Regions from separate parts of the Rhodovastum atsumiense genome, predicted to be linked through region 1. Evidence: riboswitches for the same ligand, from Rfam matches in the RefSeq annotation. Region 1 holds a riboswitch; each other region holds the start of a gene.

The links. A riboswitch is a leader RNA that binds a small molecule or an ion and turns the genes downstream of it on or off. The one in region 1 is predicted to bind cobalamin.
Region 2: another riboswitch for cobalamin. It lies ahead of NBY65_RS16560 (ribonucleoside-diphosphate reductase subunit alpha); the one in region 1 lies ahead of NBY65_RS13000 (ABC transporter substrate-binding protein).
Region 3: another riboswitch for cobalamin. It lies ahead of NBY65_RS28455 (TonB-dependent receptor plug domain-containing protein); the one in region 1 lies ahead of NBY65_RS13000 (ABC transporter substrate-binding protein).

What each region holds. Positions count from the first base shown of each region.
Region 1 is NZ_OW485601.1:2,863,955-2,867,966, forward strand. It holds gene NBY65_RS12995 (FecCD family ABC transporter permease) at 1-145, opposite strand, end outside; gene NBY65_RS13000 (ABC transporter substrate-binding protein) at 142-1,152, opposite strand; cobalamin riboswitch at 1,300-1,492, opposite strand; tRNA gene NBY65_RS13005 (tRNA-Gly) at 1,983-2,057, opposite strand; gene NBY65_RS13010 (thioredoxin family protein) at 2,266-3,207, shown strand; gene NBY65_RS13015 (LON peptidase substrate-binding domain-containing protein) at 3,209-3,883, shown strand; gene NBY65_RS13020 (Trm112 family protein) at 3,907-4,012, shown strand, end outside.
Region 2 is NZ_OW485601.1:3,642,569-3,646,580, forward strand. It holds gene NBY65_RS16545 (hydrogenase small subunit) at 1-97, shown strand, start outside; gene cybH (Ni/Fe-hydrogenase, b-type cytochrome subunit) at 138-875, shown strand; gene NBY65_RS16555 (hypothetical protein) at 878-1,786, opposite strand; cobalamin riboswitch at 1,917-2,114, shown strand; gene NBY65_RS16560 (ribonucleoside-diphosphate reductase subunit alpha) at 2,222-4,012, shown strand, end outside.
Region 3 is NZ_OW485601.1:6,319,653-6,323,664, reverse strand. It holds gene NBY65_RS28455 (TonB-dependent receptor plug domain-containing protein) at 1-1,111, opposite strand, end outside; cobalamin riboswitch at 1,222-1,436, opposite strand; gene NBY65_RS28450 (enoyl-CoA hydratase-related protein) at 1,512-2,213, opposite strand; gene NBY65_RS28445 (DUF1194 domain-containing protein) at 2,296-2,934, shown strand; gene NBY65_RS28440 (class I SAM-dependent methyltransferase) at 3,051-4,012, shown strand, end outside.

The DNA of each region.
Region 1 (4,012 bases):
GCCACACTGTCCCGGCCGGGATGCGCGTCTCGCCGATGCAGATGCCGGCGAGGATCGCGGTGGCGAGCACCGCCGCGATCCAAATGCCATGAAGCATCACCCGACCGATCAGGCCAGCCAGGGGGCGCATCAGGCCAGCCGTCATTGCCTGAGCCGGGCCATCGCCTCCGTCAGCGTCTCCAGCCCACTCACCAGGCGGATGGTGGCCTGCATGGCGTGCGCATCAAGGATGACAATGCGGTTGCCCTTCACCGCTGCCATTTCCTTCGTCACCGGATCAGTGCGCAGGAAAGCCAGCTTCCTTTCGTAGTCATCGGCCGGGAAGCGGCGACGGTCCATGCGCGCGATGACAATCACCGAAGGGTTGGCGCGCGCGATGGTCTCCCAGCCTACGGTGGGCCATTCTTCGTCGGATTGGACCACGTTACGCAAGCCGAGTGTCCCCATCATGTAAGCCGGGATGCCCTTCCGGCCGGCAACATAGGGATCGAGATCCAGGTCGGCGCTGGAGAACCAGAACACCGCCGAGGCATCCGTCAGCCCGAGGGCTCTGGCACGTGTGATGGCCGTCGCCTCACGCCTGCGCAGATCGGCGACCAGTTCCGCACCGCGATCCTGCCGGTCGAAGATCTGCGCCAGTTGGGTGATGCCCTTGTAGAGTGTGTCTGTGGTGAAGGGCGCGGTGCGGGTACCGTCAGCCCCGACCTGGTTGTTCTTGCCTTCGCAGTCGGAAGGCATGATGTAGGTGGGAACCCCGAGCTTGTGGAACTGCTCGCGCGTACCGACCACGCCTTGCGGGCCGATCATCCACTCGAACTGCGTCGCCACCAGGCCGGGGCGCTTGTTGATAACCGATTCGAAGCTCGGCGCATTGTTGTCCAGCCGCGGCACCTGGTCGTTCTGCGTCTTGAAAGCAGGCAGCACGTCGTTGAACCAGAGCGAGGTGCCGGCCATGTGGTCGCCGACCCCTAAGGCGTAGAGGATTTCGGTGACCGATTGCCCGATCGTCACGACGTTCCGTGGTGCTGCGGGAAACGTCAGCGTGTGCCCGCAATTCCCGACATTCAGCGGATACTGCGTGGGTTCAGCCTGGGCGGCAGACAGCAGCAGGCAAAAGCCTGCCGTGGCGACGGCGAGGCGCAGAGGGGCCATGGCTCGCTTCTCCGATCGTGATGAAAGCCGGAAAAGGCAGGGCCATGGTGCGGACGCACGACAAGCCTGAGGCGCAGGACCACGGATCGCCAAGGTCGGCACAGCAAGCAAAGCATCCACATCTTCTCCCCGGATCCCTCGCCGGCCGGAAGGTTACGCGCGCCGGCAGGTCTCCTGACTAGCGGGTCATCGCCTGGTCCGGCCTTCCCGGGATTGCTCCCAGTGGCATGTTGGACCGGGCTCGCCGCCTACAGTTGCGGGGCAGTTCCGTTTCGTGACCCTGGGGCCACAGCGGATTCCCTATTAATTCCTTGCGGAAACCGACTCTCGCTGGATACCGGACTTGCTGGAATGTGACAAGCCACGCCACTTCAGGGGATCGTGCCCACACCGTGCCGCGCTTCCAACTTCCGGCCTGGCTGAGGTGCCCCCTGTCGCGGCAACCCGACCTCGCTGCCTGTTTTGGATTCGACATGGAGATGCGGGGGGACGGTATGGACCCACGGATGAAATCGCATGGGGGTCATGTGCGGACTACAAACCTGCAACCCGGCGTGCGCTCGCGCGTTCATGCGACCTTCCGGCAGTCACACCATGTGTGCCGGTGACGAGACACGAGCGCGTGACCATTCATGGTCGCAAGACAGGCGCCACAAAGACGGGCAGGGCGCACGTCGTTGCGCATGAGTGGGCATCAGCCACAAGCGTGAGGACCGCATACCATCGCACTGGTCGCGCCGATCACGTTTTCTGAGGTGGACATCATCCAGACGTGCAAGCACCGAGGTGCTGTGTCGGCTGATATAACAGCCTGCACTGTCTTGGAAAACTGGAGCGGGCGAAGGGATTCGAACCCTCGACCCCAACCTTGGCAAGGTTGTGCTCTACCCCTGAGCTACGCCCGCGCCCCAGCCGCGTCGTCCGCGGAGGTCGGCCTTCTATTCGGCTTCCGCGGCAATTGCAAGGGGGGTCCGCCGTAAAAATCGGATCGTCCCCCCGCCTTGCCCCGCGTCGCGATTTCGGCGACTCCTGCCGCCTCGGCCGGGTTGTGCCCCGGACCGGCTGTGCCATCTATACCCAAACGAGACGGGATCTAAGGCGAGGACGCCCTTCATGGACCTTATCATCGGGCAGAACCAGGCCGGCGCCGGTAGCGCCTCCGGCGACGCCATGATCATCGACGGCGATCAGAAGACCTTCATGCAGGACGTGATCGACGCGTCCCGCACCGTTCCTGTGCTCGTGGATTTCTGGGCCACCTGGTGCGGGCCCTGCAAGCAGCTCACCCCGGCGCTCGAGAAGGTCGTGCGGCAGGCCGGCGGCCGGTTGAAGCTGGTCAAGATCGACATCGACAAGAACCGCGGCCTGGTGCAGCAGCTGGTTCAGCTCGGCCTGCCGCTGCAGTCGGTGCCCACGGTCGCCGCCTTCTGGCAGGGCCAGATCGCCGACCTGTTCCAGGGGGCCGTCCCCGAATCGGAGGTGAAGCGCTTCGCCGAGGCGCTGCTGAAGCTCGCTGGCGGCGCGATGCCCGGCGCCGACCTGATCGCCGAGGCGAAGGCCGCGCTGGAGGAAGGCCGCGCCCAGGAGGCGGCCGAGCTGTTCTCCGCCGCCCTGCACGATGAGCCGGAGAACCCGGAGGCCTGGGGCGGCATCATCCGGGCGCTGATGGCGCTCGGCCAGGAAGACCAGGCGCAGCAGGCGCTCGAGCAGGTGCCGCCGAAGATCGCCGACCATGCCGAGGTCGCCGGCGCCCGCAGCGCGCTCGCCCTGGCCGCCGAGGGCCGCAAGGCGCGCGACCAGCTTTCCTCCTTCGAGGCCCGGCTGGCCGCCAATCCGGCCGATCATCAGGCACGCTATGATCTCGCCACGGCGTTCAACGCCATGGGGCGACGCGAGGAGGCCGCCGACGCGCTGCTGGAGATCATCCGCCGCGAGCGCGGCTGGAACGAGGACGCCGCGCGCCTGCAGTTGCTGAAATTCTTCGAGGCCTGGGGCTTCGACGACCCCGCCACCACGGCGGCGCGGCGCAAGCTGTCCTCGATCCTGTTCAGCTGACATGGACGACCCGCGCCCGCGGCTGGAGGACGTGCCGACGGAGTTCCCCGTCTTCCCGCTCACGGGCGCGTTGCTGCTGCCGCGGGGGCGGCTGCCGTTGAACATCTTCGAGCCGCGCTACCTCGCCATGACCGAGGACGCACTGGCGGCCGGGCGGATCTTCGGGATGATCCAGCCCGACCCCCTGCTGCCGACCGGGCCGAGCGGGCCAGGGCTCTACCGCATCGGCTGTCTCGGTCGGCTGTCTTCCTTCAGCGAGACCGATGACGGCCGGTACCTGGTCACGCTCACCGGGCTGCTGCGCTTCACCGTGGTCGAGGAACTGGCGCCGCGCCGCGGCTACCGGCGGGTGCGCGCCGACCTGGTCCGTTTCGCCGCCGATCTCGACCCCGCCGCGCCGATGCCCCGCTTCGACCGTCCCGCGCTGCTCGCCGCCCTGCGGGCCTTCTTCGGCCGCCGTGGCTTCGAGGCGAACTGGGAGGCGATCGAGCGCATGCCGGACGAGACGCTGGTGACCACGCTGTGCATGGTCTGCCCGTTCGAGCCGGCGGAGCAGCAGGCGTTGCTGGAAGCAGAGACGCCTGACGACCGTGCCGCGGCGCTGGCCGCCTTGCTGGTGATGGATACCCATGCCCCGGGGGCGGATTCGGCGCCGGCCCGCCCGCGGGCCAGTTGATGCCCGGCGCCGGAGTGACACGAATGGCCGACGAGACCGCTTCGACGACCGAGTCTGCCCAGCCCGCGCCGGTCGACCCGCGGCTGCTGGAGATCCTGGTCTGTCCCGTGACCAAGCAGGGCCTGCAGT
Region 2 (4,012 bases), 780 kb from region 1:
CGACCGCATCGGCGGCGTCGCCGCCGGCGCGGTCGCCGCGGCGGTGGCCGCCCATGCCGGCGCCACCACGGTGAAACGGGTGTTCGCGGGGCGCTGACGGTGCCTTCCGACGCGGCGCATCATCCAAGGGGGGAACCATGGACGAGTTTTCGCGCACCACCCGCTTCCGCGGGGTGGTCGACCTTGACCCGACGGATCGTTCGAACGGACGCTCGACCATCTACGTCTACGAGGCGGCGGTGCGGGCCTGGCACTGGGTGCATGCCCTGGCGATGATGGTGCTGGTCGCGACCGGCTACCTGATCGCCTCGCCGCCGCCCACGCTGCCGGGCGAGGCCAGCGCCAACTTCCTGTTCGGCTATATCCGCTTCACCCATTTCGTGTCCGGCTACGTGCTGGCGATTTCATTCCTATTTCGGATCTACTGGGGCTTCGTCGGCAACCGCCATTCACGGCAGATCTTCCATCTCCCGGTCTGGGAGCGCGCGTGGTGGCGCGGCGTGGTGTGGGAGGCGAAGTGGTATCTGTTTCTCGTGGACGAGCCGAAGAAATACCTCGGCCACAATCCGCTGGCGCAGATCACGATGTTCTTCGCGATGACGCTCGGCACGATCGGCATGATCGTGACCGGGTTCGCGCTGTATTCCGAGGGCACCGGGCGCGACAGCTGGGAATACGTCGTCTTCGGGACGCTGCTTGACGTTCTGCCGAGCCAGGACGTGCACACGCTGCATCATCTGGGTCTGTGGATGATCGTGATTTTCACGATCATCCATGTCTATGCGTCGGTGCGCGAGGAAATCATGTCCCGCCAGACGATGATCGCCACCATGATCTCGGGGGAGCGCCAGTTCCGCGACGACCGCAACGATTGAACCTATGGCCTGCGCCGCCGCAGCGCCGCGCGGACCAGCCACACCGAAGCCCCCGCGACCGTGAGCGGAAACACCACGGTCTGCAGAACGAACACCGCCATCCAGGTCAGGCTCGCCTCCACCGCATGTTCGACGCTGGCGGCAAGGCGGCTGAAGGAGTCGGCCAGGCGGTCCGGCGAGAGCGCGCCCAGCCCGTCGGTGAGGCGGCGCGGGTCGTACCATGGTCGGGCCGCCCCCTCGGCGAGGCGCGGCATCGCCGCGGTCAGCTCGGCCTGGGTGGCGTTCAGGGTCAGCTCGGCCTGGGCGGCGCGGTCACGCAGGAACCGCTGCGACAGCGCCTCGGTCGCCTGCAGGCTGACCGGCAACAGCAGCTTGCCGAGCAACGCGCTGGCGATCAGCACCTGCGCGAGTCGCCGCAGCCCGCTCCCCCGCGTCGCGCCGGTCAGGATGGCGGCCGCCAGCACGCCGAGCCCGATCGACAGCACCCAGGGCAGGGCGAAGCTGTCCAGCACGTCCACCAGCACCAGCTGGATGGTGACGCAGACCAGGCTGGCCATCAGCACGTCGGCGAAGCTGTCGAGCAATTGCTCGAAGGGGCGCAGGATGTTGCCGATCTCGATGCTGGCGCCGCCATTGACCAGTGCCCCGACATTGGCGTTGACCGTGGTCGAGGACGCCACCCCCACCACCCGCCCGAGCGCGCGCACGGTCACGTAGGCCAGTCCCGCCGCGAGCTGGGTGCGTTGCAGGATCTGCCGCGCCTGCTCGGGTGCGAGCGGGGTCACGAACCGGTCGACGGTGCGGTCAATCCCGCCCGACGCCGCCGCCAGCAGCAGCGCCAGCAGCGGGATCATCACCAGCAGCCGCGGCCGCATCCGGCCGGCAAGACCTGACAGACGTGCACGCAGCATCGGCGTGGCTCCCTGGACATCGGTGACGGAGTCATACGCCCGGGCCGGCGGGATGGCTCGCCCCGCCGGCGCGCGGCGCCGCCGTGACGCGCGGGCAGCCCTATATATTGACACGAATCGCCGGCATTCCCCTATATATAGGTGTCACGGTCCCTCGCATCGCAAGATCGAGGGCTAAGAGGGAAGCCGGTGCGAGGCCGGCGCTGCCCCCGCAACTGTCAGCGGCGAGCTTCCGCCCATCCATGTCACTGGGGCCGCACGGCCTTGGGAAGACGGGCCGAAGCCGGGACCCGCGAGCCAGGAGACCTGCCGCGACAGCCGTACGTCCTCGGGCGGGGTGCCCCGGTGGACCGCATCCCCGGCACGCCTGCGCGGCGTCGCCGTCCCATGCGGCCGCCCGGTCCCTGCCCCCAGATCACAAGGGGTTCACGCCGCATGTTCGTCTCCACCCAGCACGACCGATCGGCGCCACCGCGCCTGCCGCCCGCCGATGCCGCCCGGCTCGTCGCCCTGGTGCGGGATGCCTGCGCCGGGCTTGAGGGTGTCTCCGCCGAGGCCGTGCTGGCCGGGACATGGCGCGACCTGCATGACGGGATCACGCCGGACGAAGCGGCGCTGGCGCCGATCCTCGCCGCCCGCACGCTCGTCGAGACCGAGCCGGCCTATGCCCAGGTGGCGGCGCGGCTGCTCGCCGACCGGCTGCGGTGCGAGGCGCTGAGTTTCCTGTCCGGCCGGCCGGACCGGCCCGGCCAGGACGAGATGGCGGCCCGCTATCCCACGTATTTCCCGGCCTTTGTGCAGGCCGGCATCGCCGCCGGGTTGCTCGATCCCGAACTCGGGCGCTTCGATCTTGGTCGCCTGGGCGCGGCGCTGCGGCCGGAACGGGACCTGAATTTCGATTACCTGGGCCTGCAGACGCTGTACGACCGCTATGTCCTGCATGTCCGCGGCACCCGCATCGAATTGCCACAGGCCTTCTTCATGCGCGTCGCCATGGGGCTCGCGCTGCGGGAGGAGGACCGGGACGCACGGGCCATCGCCTTCTACGAGCTGCTGTCCTCCTTCGATTTCATGGTCTCGACCCCGACCCTCTTCAATGCCGGCACGCGGCGGCCGCAGCTTTCCTCCTGCTTCCTCACCACGGTGGCGGACGACCTCGACGGCATCTTCAAGGCGATCCGCGACAACGCGCTGCTCGCGAAGTATTCCGGCGGGCTCGGCAATGACTGGACCCAGGTGCGCGGGCTGGGCGCGCATATCCGGGGCACCAACGGCCAGAGCCAGGGGGTGGTGCCGTTCCTGAAGGTGGCGAACGACACCGCCATCGCGGTGAACCAGGGCGGCAAGCGCAAGGGCGCGGTCTGCGCCTACCTGGAGACCTGGCACATCGACATCGAGGAATTCCTCGACCTGCGCAAGAACACCGGCGACGACCGCCGCCGTACCCACGACATGAACACGGCCAACTGGATCCCCGACCTGTTCATGCAGCGGGTGGAGGCCGGGGCCGACTGGACGCTGTTCTCCCCCGACGAGGTGCCGGACCTGCACGATCTCTGCGGCCACGACTTCAGGATCGCCTACGAGACGTACGAGGCGAAGGCGGCGCGCGGCGGGATCAGGGTGTTCCGGACCGTGAAGGCGGTGGATCTGTGGCGGCGCATGCTGACCATGCTGTACGAGACCGGCCATCCCTGGATCACCTTCAAGGATGCCTGCAACCTGCGATCGCCGCAGCAGCATGCGGGCGTCGTGCATTCCTCCAATCTGTGCACCGAGATCACCCTCAACACGAGTGCCGGCGAGGTGGCGGTGTGCAATCTCGGCTCCGTCAACCTCGCCGCCCACGTCACCGCCGACGGGCTCGACCGCGACCGGCTCGCCCGCACGGTGCGGACCGCCATGCGCATGCTGGACAACGTCATCGACATCAACCTTTATTCCATCCCCGAGGCACGCCGGTCCAATCTGCGCCATCGCCCGGTCGGCCTCGGCCTGATGGGCTTCCAGGACGCGCTGGAGACGCTGCGCCTGCCCACCGCCTCCGAGGCGGCGGTGGACTTCGCCGACACCTCCATGGAAGCCATCAGCTATTTCGCCATCGACGCCTCGGTGGAGCTGGCCGCCGAGCGCGGACGCTACGCCTCGTTCGAAGGCTCGCTGTGGTCGCGCGGCATCCTGCCCATCGACAGCCTGCATCTGCTGGCGGCGGCGCGTGACGGCGAC
Region 3 (4,012 bases), 3.5 Mb from region 1:
CGGCGTAGCTTTCCGTCAGGCTCGATCTGGCGCGGTCGAAGATGTGGGCGGCACCGAAGGTCAGGGCGGTTTCGCGGGCCGGGCCGAGATCGGCAAGATGCACGGTGTTGGTCCAGGTCAGCGCGGTGCGGTAGCCGCGGTAGCGGCCATTGCTCTGCAACTGGTTGGGATCCGCCGCTTCCAGCGGCTCGGTGTATTTGCGGTTGGTGGTGACGTAGGCAAGCGACAGGCCGGTGTCCCAGAGTCCGTCGAACAATTTGGAATCGATGCCGATCCGCCCGGTGAAGGCCTCGTCGCGGCCGGTATAGGCGGGGGCGTCGAAGGCGGGCGAGCCGAGTTCATCAAGCCCGAACACGGCGCGGCGCCAGCGCAGCAGGGTGCTGATACGGGTGCCTTCGACCGGGGTGACGCCGAGGTTCAGGCTGGCGACCTGGGCGCGGTAGCCATCGCGCTCGCCGGTGTGGACGGTCTCGCGTTGCGGCGTGGTGTCGAAGCCAAGCTGAGAGCGGCTCTGCACCGCGAGGCTGTAGTCGACCATGCCGCTGGCGCCGGAGAGGCCGGCGCTGCCGAGGATGGCACGCGGCAGGCCGGCGGCGAATTCGGCGGTGGCGGTGGGGGCGCCGCTGCCCTGCTTCGAGATCAGGTTGATGACGCCGCCGATCGCGCCCGAGCCATAGAGCCCGGACATCGGGCCGCGCACCACTTCGATGCGCTCGACATCGGCCAGGGTCTCGACGCCGAAATTATAGGCGCCGTTGGGATCGGAGGGATCGTTCAGCGGCACGCCGTCACGCAGCACCAGTACGTGGTTGGAGTTGGTGCCACGGATGAAGGCGCTGGCATTGCCGCCATTGCCGCCCGATTGCACCAGCGCGAGCCCCGGCACCGCGTGCAGCGCGTCGCTCAGCATGGTGTAGCCGCGCGTGGTGATGGTCTGGCGGTCGATCACGGTCACGCCGGCCGGGATCAGCTCGGCGAGGGTGGGGATGCGGGTGGCGGTGACCACCTGTTCGGGCAGGACGAGATCGGTCTGGTCCCTGGGTGGGGCATCCCCGGCCCGCGCCGCGAGGGCGGGCAGGGCGAGAACGGACGCAAGCAGCATGCGGCGCATGCGGATACTCCGGCGGCGCGGCACCCTCCCTGGGGCACCGCGAGAGGATGGGTCGATTGCCGCCTGCGGGTCTTTCTCCCGCTGCCAGGGTTCACCCCGCCCCTCGCGCGCGTGCAGTCTCGGGGACGGCCGGTCTCCTGGCTGGTGGCATCCCGCCCCGCCTTCTCGCCCGCGATCCGGGCAATGGCGTCCTGGGGCCGGTGCGGACATTGCGGTCCGCGCGTCACCGACAGTTGCGGGGGCAGCCGCGGCCCGGGCCCCGTGCCGGAGCCCTCCCGCATTCCCGTTTCAGCCCTTGCGGGCCACCGTCACCTGCAAGGGTGATAGCCGAAGCGGGCGCAAGGCGGGATATCGTCCGGCCCGGACCGGGGACGGATCGATGCGCATGGTTGCCAAACTGTCACAGTGTCGCCGCGCTGGCGGGAAACGCGGCGCGGCTGGCGGCCGGCCCCTGCAATGCCTCGGTCACGGCACGCTTCAGGGCCGCCATCGCTTGCGGGCACCGGTCGGCGATGCTGCGGGCCAGATCGACCACGGTGTCGGAGAGGTCCTCGTCGGCGACGACGCGGTTGACCAGCCCGATCCGCTGCGCCTCGGCGGCGGCGATGCGCTGGCCGGTGGTGAGCAACATGCGCGCATGCGCGGGTCCCACCACCGAAACCAGTTGCCGGATCATGGCGCCGTCCTCGGCGAGTTCGGCCGCAGGGCCGGGGAAGCCGAAATCGGAGTCGATTGCGGCGATGCGCAGGTCGCAGTGCAGGGCGATCCCGAGGCCCGCGTCGAGGCAGGCGCCACGGATGCGCGCGATGGTTGGCCTGGGGAAGCCGGCAAGGCGCGCCCACGCGCAGGCGGCCAGGCGCATGGCCTCGCCGTGGAGCAGGTCCGGGTCTGGATCGGCGCCGGCGACGAAGGCCGTGGGGCCGGCGCCGGTCAGCACCACCACCCGCACGCCGTCATCGCGGGCGAAATCGTCCAGGATCTGCGCCAGCCCGTCCCACATGCCGATGGTCATGGCATTGTGTTTCGCGGGACGGGCGAAGGTGATCAGGCCCACGCCGTCCACGGTTTCGGCCAGAATCCTGCCTTCGACATGGTCCCGCATCGTCACGTCCCCGCTGAGCGGCGGGGATGATCGACCGGATGGTACTTCCGCTCAACCCCGGCGGGGCGATAGGGATTGTTCCATGGACGATGTCGACCTTGCGCTGATCCTGGGCTTCGACTGCTCGGCCAGCGTGACCTTCGAGGAGTTCGACCTGATGGCCCGGGGCTGCGCCACGGCGCTGCGGGATGCCGAGGTGGAGGCCGGGTTGACCGGTGGCCCCGCCGGCGCCTGCCTGCTCGCGGTGCTGCTGTGGTCGGGGGTCAACGAACAGGATGTGCTGGTCGAATGGACCCGCGTCGATTCGCCGGCGGCGCTGGCGGCCTTCGCCCAGGCGGTGGAGGACGTGCCGCGCTCGGTGCGGCCGGGGGCGACCGCGATCGGCGAGGCGCTGGGGGTCTGTGCGCGCCTGCTCGCCGAGGCGCCGGCACGGGCGCGCCGCCGCATCATCGACCTGGTCGGGGACGGGCGGTCCAATGAAGGGGTCCCGCCCGCCTCGGTGCGCGACCGCCTGGTCGAAGCGGGGGTCACCATCAACGGGCTGTGCGTGCTGCACGAGGAACCGGACCTGGTGGAGAGCTACCAGCGCGAGGTGATCGGCGGTCCCGGCGCCTTCGCCCTGGAGTGTCGCGACTACGCCGGCTTCGCCGAGGCCATGCGGCAGAAGCTGCGGCGCGAGATCGCCGCGACCGATGCGGCGGCGTGGCCGGCGTGCACATAGGCGGGATACTTTAAAATATTTGCTGACACGCATTAATATGGCGCCATTGATGCGTGAAATTTATTGTGGCTTTACTTGGGCTGTCACAGCCACAATTCAGGTCACCGGACAGCATCATGAGTTCCTGGGCATCGGGCTATGTCGCTGACATCGGCTACACGCACGGCTTCTACCGCGAGCTGACGCCGGCCCTGCTTGGCTTCATCAGCCTCGCCCGCGGCCGCAGATCACCGCTGCAGGCCGGTCCGCTGACCTATTGCGAGCTGGGCTGCGGGCAGGGATTTTCCACCAATCTGCTGGCGGCGGCGAATCCCGACATCGAATTCTTCGCGACCGACTTCAATCCCAGCCATATCGCCGGGGCGCAGGCGTTCGCGGCGACGGCGGGAACGCGCAACGTGCATTTCTTCGACCAGAGCTTCGCCGAGTTCGTGGACGAGCCATCCCTGCCGGACTGCGACATCATCAGCCTGCATGGCATCTACAGCTGGGTCACGGCGGAGCACCGCGCCGACATCGTCCGCTTCATCCGGCGCCGGCTCAGGCCGGGGGGGCTGGTCTATATCAGCTACAACACCCAGCCGGGCTGGTCGGCGGCGGCGCCGATGCGGCACCTGATGTCGCTGCACGCCAGGACCCAGGCCGGGCCCACCGTCGGGCGCCTCGATGCGGTGCTCGGCTTCACCGACCGCGTGCTGGCCACCAACCCGGGGTTCCTGCGCGCCAATCCCGCGGTCAGGGACCGCTTCGACCGGATCAAGGCCCAGAACCGGGCCTATCTCGCCCATGAATACCTGAACGATGCCTGGACGCTGTTCTACCACGCCGAGGTCGCCGCCGAACTCGGCGAGGCCAAGCTCGACTTCATCGGCTCCGCCGCTCTGCTCGAGCATATCGATGCGATCAACCTGAGCCCCGAGCAACTGCGGGTGCTGGCCGAGATCAGCGAACCGACGCTGCGCGAGACGGTGCGTGACTTCATGGTCAACCAGCAGTTCCGGCGCGACGTGTTCGCCCGCGGCTCGGTGGGGCTGTTCGCCCAGGAGGCCAGGGAAATCTGGCTGGAGCAGCGTGTCGC